2 regions of the Paenibacillus sp. XP01 genome follow, and region 1 is predicted to be linked to the other one. Evidence: predicted binding sites of a transcription regulator. Region 1 holds the regulator's gene; the other holds the start of a gene.

Region 1 (4,232 bases):
AGCCGGCCAAGTGGGAGGAATTGCAGAACGAGGAGAATCAGCTTTACGTCACGCTTGGCGATCTCATTCGCAAGGGAGACAAGCTGATGCTCGAGCTGAAAGAGGATCAGGACGACTATCAGTCGGACAGCTTGATCACGGACATTACGGGCTTGTTCAAAGACCTTTCCACGCTGCGCGAAAACCTGCGCTTCTTCATGCGAATGGACGATGCTGCCACGGTGTATTGGATGGAAGCAAGCGGCCAGTTCCGCAGCAAATCGCTGCAATTGTATGCCGTTCCCGTGGACGTGAGCGCGCAGCTGAAGGAAATGTTTTTCGATAAAAAAAGAAGCGTCGTGCTTACGTCTGCCACACTGTCCGTGGATAAGTCGTTTCAATTCATGATTGACCAGCTTGGCCTGCAGGAAGCCGCGGAGCATGATCGTTTGCTCACGGCGATGCTGCCGTCTCCGTTCCGCTACCGCGATCAGGCGCTGCTGGTGATACCGCGCGATTTTCCGAGCGTGAAAGGGTCGATCGGGGACGCGCATTTCGTGGACATGCTGGTACGATCGTTGGCCGAGACGGCCATCGCTACGCGCGGGCGCATGATGGTGCTGTTTACGTCTTATCGCATGCTGCGCCAAGTGTATGACCCGCTTAAGGAAGCATTGTCCGGAAACGAAATTTCCTTGCTCGGTCAGGGCGTGGACAGCGGCAGCCGGTCCAAGCTCACCCGCAGGTTCCAAGACGCCAAAGCGACGGTGCTTCTCGGGACGAGCAGTTTTTGGGAAGGCGTGGACATACCTGGGGATGCATTGACATGTCTGGCTATTGTCAGGTTACCGTTCCAGCCGCCGAATCATCCGCTCCTGGAAGCCAAAAGTGAATTATTGCAGCAGCAGAAAAAAAACCCGTTCATGAAGCTGTCTGTGCCTCAGGCGGTCATTCGTTTCAAGCAAGGATTCGGAAGGCTGGTTCGCACAGCCAAGGATCGCGGCGTTGTTATCGTATACGATACGCGGGTGATCGAATCATATTACGGAAAATACTTTTTATATTCCTTGCCTGGGCCAAAAATGGAACACATGCTGACCGAGCAAATGGTTCCGCGCATCAGCGAATGGCTCGAACAAGACGTTGAACAAACCTAATTCAGGTAGAAACGACAGAACATTTTTCGGCAATGTTGCGAAACGCCTGCAAAAGGCGGTACACTTGTTGAGATTACATGGCTTCGGGTTGATACGTTAAAGAAGTACATCAAATATAAGGCGGCATCCTTCCTCTAAAATGATTCGAATTAGAGTACACGGCGGGATGCCTCCCTTTTCATCTATTTATCGCGCTTTGGCAAGGAGGAGCAAAAAAAACATGAAATCAGATAAAATTTCGGAAGCCGTCGTGAGGCGGTTGCCGGTATATCTGCGTTATTTGAGTGAATTGCACCAACGTGAGGTAACGACGGTTTCTTCGCAGGAGCTGGGACAGCGCCTGGACCTCAATCCGGCCCAGATCCGCAAGGATTTGGCCTATTTCGGCGATTTTGGCCGCAAGGGCATCGGGTATGACGTATCGTATCTCATTGAGAAAATCCGCCATATCCTGAAGATCGACCAGCAAATCAATGTTGCGTTGGTAGGAGCCGGTAACCTGGGTCATGCCTTGTCCAACTATAATGCTTACTTGAAGGACAACATGAAAATCGTGGCTGTTTTCGATGCATATGAACCCAAGATCGGCACCCAAATCAACAGCTTGAAAGTGCAAGCGATGAATGAGCTGACGGAATCGGTCAGAAACCTTAATATTCGCATCGGCATCATCACCGTCCCCGATACCGAAGCGCAGAATGTGGCCGACCGGTTGATCGAATCCGGGATCGAAGCCATCCTGAATTTTGCGCCAACCATCTTGAAAACCCCGCCGCATGTTCGTATTCATAATGCGGACTTTACGACGGATTTGCTAAGCCTTGCGTATTATTTGGAAAATGGAAAGGACGACGAGCAGGATGACGACAAATAAATGGGTTATACACAACGGCAAATTCGCCGTAAACAAAGGTTTGGAATGGAACGTGGTTCAAGGATACATGGTGGTGGAAGACGACAAAATTCAGTATATCGGCGAATCCTTGCCGGCAGAAGATGAAAGCCTGCCGAAAGTGGACGGAAAAGGATTGCTCTTTCTGCCAGGTTTGATCAATACGCACGGACATGCCGCCATGTCGCTGCTGAGAGGCCACGGGGATGATCTGGCGCTGCAGGTATGGCTGCAGGAGAAAATGTGGCCGATGGAGGCGAAAATGACGTCTGAGGACGTTTATTGGGGGGCGTCCTTGTCGGTGCTTGAGATGCTCAAAGGAGGAACGACGGCTTTTCTGGACATGTATGATCACATGGATCAGGTTGCCAAAGTCGTGGAGCAATCCGGCATTCGTGCAGCGCTCGCTCGCGGCGTCATCGGTCTTTGCTCCGAAGAGGAACAGAAGCACAAGCTCGGCGAAGCGGCTGCGTTTGCCCGCGACTGGAACGGGAAGGCAAATGGACGGATTACTGCTGTAATGTCTCCGCATGCGCCTTATACGTGCCCTCCGGATTACATAGAAAAGTTTGTGCAGGTTGCCCATGATCTGAATTTGCCGCTTCATACCCATATGTCCGAAACGCTGCGCGAAGTGGAACAGAACGTGACCGATTACGGTCTGCGTCCTGTAGCGTACTTGGAGAAGCTTGGCTTTTTCTCGCGGCCTTCCCTCGTGGCTCATGCTGTGCATTTAAACGATGAGGAAATCGAGATTTTGGCTCGCCATAACGTTGCAGTATCTCATAATCCGGGCAGCAATCTGAAGCTGGCTTCCGGCATTGCGCGAGTTCCTGAGCTGCTGAAAGCGGGCGTGACCGTTTCTTTGGGAACAGACGGACCGGCGAGCAATAACAATTTGGACATGTTTGAAGAGATGCGTCTGGCCGCATTGATTCATAAAGGCGTGTCCGGTGATCCGACTGCGGTTCCGGCCGGCGAAGCGCTTCTGCTTGGAACGGCATACGGAGCACGCTCGATTTTCCTCGACAATACCGGCCTGCTTGAAGCGGGAATGAAGGCGGATTTCATCGGGGTCAACATAGACCAGCCTCATCTGTACCCGCATACCGATCTGATTTCCCATGCCATTTATTCGGCGTCGGCCAAAGACGTGGAGCATGTGTGGGTAGATGGCAAACAAGTGGTGAAACATGGCGAGTGCCTGACGATGGACGAGGAACGCATTTTGCGTGAAGCTCAATCGGCGTTTGAGGGCCTGCTCGCCCGTTAATTTCTCATGGGCGCAGCCTCATCAGGGAAAGGGAGTTCGGCTTTTGAAGAAAAAGAAAAAGAAAAAGTGGATATGGATATCGCTGCTGATCCTGATCGTGGCGTTGATTGTATTGCAGCGCTATTACGTCTATGTGACCAAGGACCAGCGCAATCAGGAGGCGCTCGCCCTGCAGGCCGCCCAGCAGCAGCTGGAGCTGACGTCCTACGATAATTTTCAAAAATTCGTATGGGGACAGAAAGAAGGCGAAGACAGCATCTATTGGACGCTGAGCGGCACCAATAAGGATAACCAGGACGTCATTGTGTGGGTCAAGTTCGACGAGACGGGGAAACCGTTGTCCGGGGCGGGTGCAGTGCATAGCGAGCTGCTGCAGAACGGAATGTCCGAAGCTCAAATTCGCCAAAGATTCGCTTCCGAAGTCCCGAATGGCGAAATCAAGCGAATCCTGCCTGGCGTCGTGAACGGCATTTATGTATGGCAAGTTTATTATCATGATGATACACACAGTTATTATCGTTTCTATCGTTTTAGCAATGGGGAGCAAGTGGATCTGGTATATACGATTCCGAACAGCTGACATGCTTACGACCAAACAACCGACAGCGAATGTTGCTGATCGGTTGTTTGCCGTACTTTGATGAAAATTTTGGATTTAAGTAGTTAAAATTAATAAATTCTTCAAATAATCGCCTTCGAAATCGTATATACGATGTGATATACTCAGATATGTACTTGTTGTGCAAATTCGAATGACGGAAATGCTGGAATTTTAGCAAGATGCACGTGCTTGTCGGCTTGCAGCATTTCCGCAGATGACTATACAACGCCCTGTATGGATTCATGCGGGCTAATTTTGGAGGGGAAGCACACTTGAAGTTAAAAGTATTGCCTATTGCTTTAACTGTCGTGATTTCAGCCGTCGTATTGT
Region 2 (4,232 bases), 1.5 Mb from region 1:
TTTCATCAATGAGAAATGGCAGGCGCCGGCCGAGGGGTATCGTCTTATCGTACTGTCAAGCCCTTCCAAGTTTTATCCTCATATTGCATCAATCTATCTGACCACGATCCAATCCCTGTTGGTCATTATTTTGGTATCCATGATCATTGCCGCGCCGATCAGCAAAAAAGTCGTAAGCCCATTGAAACGGATTACGCTTATGACGAGTGCACTCTCCAGACTGCTGATTCGACAAGGGGAAATGAAATGGCCGATAAGCCATGTAACGGAAGTCCAGATTTTGATCGGCAACTTGCGCAAAATGTCCGACGTGCTGCTTGAGCAGTTCGAGCAGATTCGACAGGACAAGTTAACGCTGGAGGACCGTGTAAGGGAGCGTACCAAGGAACTGAGAAACAGCGAAGAAATCAAGCGGGCCATCGTAGATTCATCCATCGAGGGCATCATTGCTGTCGATGCATGCGGAAAAATCATTGAGTTCAATCCCGAGGCCGAGCGCATGTTCGGGCTGCGGAGGGAAGACGTGGTATATCAGAAAAATGCCCCTTCCCTGTTTCAGGGAGCCACTTGCGATGAAATCAAGCAAAAGCTTGAACGTCGCGAGTTTAATACAGGCAAGCGGCATACCCACATCGAGGAAATTTACGGCATCAGGCGCGACGGATCCGTTTTTCCGATCGAATACAAAATCGTCGAAATTCGCTTAGGCAACAAAGAGTCATTATACAATCTGTTTATCAAGGATATTACCGAGCGAACAAGAGCTGAAGAGGACCGCGTGCGCGATGCGCTTGCGCTGGAACAGCTGAACGCCGAATTGATGCGCGAGAAACAGGCCATTCAGGAACAGCGCGACATCAGCGAGCAGTTCATTGAATCGGTCCGCGAAGGCTTGGTCATGTCCGACCGGTCTGGAACGATCACGATCGTCAATCGCCGCATTGAGGAGATGTTCGGTTTGGGGGATTTCCTTGGACGCTCCATCGAAGATCTGGCCCTGTCCATTGAGCGGTCCGTGCTCACGGATAATTTCAACCTGCTCGATCAGACGCGCGCGTTTCTGAAAGGCGAGCAGGCTTTTGCGGAAACCGAATTTGTTCTGGATAATGCGTCCAAAAGTGTTTTTTCTCTATATATGAAACAGATTGACGTACCCGGCAGAAACCATGGCTTCCTGCTGGTGTTCCGGGACAGGACGGAAGAAGAACATCTTAACCGCATGAAGCACGAGCTGATCAGCGTTGTTTCACATGAACTTCGCACGCCAGTCGCCACTATTATGGGGTATGTGGAACTGATGATGCTGTATGATCTTCCCGCCTCGCAGCGCCTTGAATTTTTAGGGAAAATTACGTCCGAGGGGGCCCGGCTCAGCAGTTTGCTGGATGACGTGCTGGATATCCAACGATTGGATAACGGAAGCTTGACCTATCACATGACCTATGTTCCTATGCTGGAACTGGTGGAGGGCGTGGCCGAACAGTGGAACATCAAATCAGTACAACGCATATATGTGCATGCCTTTAACGGGGACTTCTTCGCTTATGCCGATCAGAACCGGATGGCACAGGTGCTGCACAACCTCGTTGGCAATGCGGTCAAATACTCGCCTGGTGCCGATCGCATCGATATTACGTTATGGGAAGAGAAGAAGTGGTTATGCATCGATGTAAGGGATTACGGCATCGGCATTGCCGAAGAGGTGCAGGACATGCTGTTTACGAAGTTTTACCGGGTGGACAATTCGGACCATCGCCAGATTGGCGGAACGGGTCTGGGGTTATATATTTCGCGTAAAATCGTGGAAGATCACCATGGGAAGCTGACGGTGATGTCTGCGCCAGGCAAGGGGAGCACGTTCAAGGTCCGGCTTCCCAAACAAGAGGCGCTCGTATGAATAATTGACGGCTGACGGGATAAAGCCTTAACCCTACTGGATGCATCGCATTCAAGTAGCGGTTAAGGCTTCTTTGTGTCAGTTTTCACATTCGCGGATAAAAGCGGATAAAAAAGGAATCTTTTGCAAACGGTATAGGTAAACGACATTCGCATCCGTTAAAGGGAGGAGGCGTGATATGTTTCGCAAAGAAGAGAAAACGCTTGTGATCGTTTGTCTGGTTGCCGCGGTCGTAGTACTTTACGCCGTGGTGAAGAGCATCATTCGCATCATGAATTATTAGTTGTTCGAAGGAAGAAGGGCGATGCCCGGAACCTATCATTGACTAACAGTGAGGAGTGTCACCCTGATGACAACGCTGGACCCTGTTCTGCTAAGCCGGATATTGACCGGATTAACCCTGTTTGTACATATTATCTTTGCATCGATCGGCGTTGGCGTGCCGCTCATGATCGCTCTTGCGGAGTGGCGTGGATTGCGCAAGAACGACGTGCACTACACCCTGCTTGCCCGCAGGTGGGCGCGAGGCTTTGTCATCACCGTAGCGGTCGGCGTAGTAACCGGCACCTCGATTGGATTGCAGCTCAGCTTGTTATGGCCCATGTTCATGCGGGTGGCGGGACAGGCGATTGCCCTGCCGCTGTTCATGGAGACGTTCGCCTTTTTCATAGAGGCGATATTCCTTGGCATATACCTGTACACCTGGGATCGTTTCAAAAATAAATACACGCACATGCTGCTGCTCATCCCGGTTGCGCTCGGTTCGTCGGCATCGGCCATTTTTATCACTACCGTCAATTCGTTCATGAACCAGCCGCAGGGCTTCACCTTGATCGATGGCATCATGAAGGACATTCATCCTATAGCGGCCATGCTGAATCCCGCTACGCCAACCAAGGTAACCCATGTGCTTGCATCCTCCTATACGCTCAGCGCGGGTTTGCTTGCAGGCATTGCCGCTTTCAGCATGCTGCGGGGCAGGGGCCATGTTTATTATAAAAAGGCATTGAAACTGACGACCGTCAGCGCACTTGTATTTGCCGTCAGCACTATTATGCTCGGGGATTCCTCCGGCAAATTTCTGGCCAAATACCAACCGGAGAAGCTGGCCGCGGCCGAATGGCATTTCAAAACGATGAAAGAAGCGCCGCTCGTATATGGAGGCATATTGGACGAGAACAACGAAGTCAAGTATGCGCTTGAAATTCCCTACGCGCTAAGCATCCTTGCCGGAAATCGGCCGGATACCGAAGTGAAGGGGCTTGAGGAGTATCCGGCCGATCTGAGGCCGCCGCTCTCGATTCACTATATGTTCGATTTGAAGGTGACGACAGGAGTGATCATTTTCCTGATTCCTGTCCTGTACGTGTTTCGGCGCTGGCTTCCGGGACGCAAACCGTATCCGAAATGGCTGCTCATGGGCATCGTGTTTCTGGGACCGCTAGCGATGATTGCGATCGAGCTCGGCTGGATGTTCGCGGAGGTTGGACGCCAACCGTGGATTTTGCGCGGATACATGAAGGTATCCGAGGCTGCCACGACGTCCACTTCCGTAGGCTGGATGCTTGTTCTGTTCATTTTGCTCTATCTGGTCCTTTGTTTCTCTTGCATCCGTGTCCTCAGCAAGCTGTTTCGCAACAAGGAAGCGGAGAAGGAGCTGGAGTCGCTCGGGCTTGAGGGAGGGATCGTGCATTGAGCTTTGAAATTGCGGGCATTGCGATTTTGTGGACGTTTCTGTTCGGATACCTGATCGTCGCGTCGATCGATTTTGGCGCAGGGTTCTTCAGCTTTTACAGTGTGCTCTCCGGGCATGAGAATAAAATCCACAACATCATACAGCGCTATCTCTCGCCGGTGTGGGAAGTGACGAACGTCTTTCTCATCTTTTTCGTGGTCGGATTGGTCGGATTTTATCCGGACAGCGCGTTTTACTATGGAACTGCGCTGCTGGTGCCCGGCTCGCTTGCCATCGTGCTGCTTGCGATTCGCGGCGTATATTACGCCTATAACACCTATGGAAACAACGGCCAGAACAGCCGGATATACATGGCCTTGTATGGGGCGACAGGGCTGCTGATTCCCGCCGTGTTCTCCACCATTTTGGCGATCTCCGAAGGGGGCATTATCGAGCAGTCGGGAGAGAGGGTTTTGTTTAGCTGGGGCGAATTTTTGACCAATCCTTACACATGGTCTGTCGTGCTGTTGGCATTGGTGAGCGTGCTTTATATTTCCGCCATGTTCCTGTCCTACTACGCCAAGAGAGCGGAAGATGAGACAGCGTTTGAAGTATTGAGGGAATATGCCTTGCTATGGAGCCTGCCTACCATCTTTGCCA

Evidence for each region. The regulator Rex, encoded in region 1, represses fermentation and respiration genes when NADH is low (regulators of the CRP and FNR family bind a similar motif). The targets are predictions, from matches to a motif close to TTGTGAAATATTTCACAA.
Region 2: a site for Rex is predicted at 1,971-1,988, ahead of SNR34_RS26870 (cytochrome ubiquinol oxidase subunit I). Genes of this name have one in related genera too.

Annotation. Positions count from the first base shown of each region.
Region 1 covers NZ_CP139481.1:4,475,785-4,480,016, reverse strand. Annotated here, with positions in the region: gene dinG (ATP-dependent DNA helicase DinG) at 1-1,136, shown strand, start outside; gene SNR34_RS20045 (redox-sensing transcriptional repressor Rex) at 1,303-2,010, shown strand; gene SNR34_RS20040 (amidohydrolase) at 1,997-3,301, shown strand; gene SNR34_RS20035 (cell wall elongation regulator TseB-like domain-containing protein) at 3,345-3,881, shown strand; gene SNR34_RS20030 (hypothetical protein) at 4,175-4,232, shown strand, end outside.
Region 2 covers NZ_CP139481.1:5,946,184-5,950,415, reverse strand. Annotated here, with positions in the region: gene SNR34_RS26875 (ATP-binding protein) at 1-1,897, shown strand, start outside; gene SNR34_RS26870 (cytochrome ubiquinol oxidase subunit I) at 2,247-3,593, shown strand; gene SNR34_RS26865 (cytochrome d ubiquinol oxidase subunit II) at 3,590-4,232, shown strand, end outside.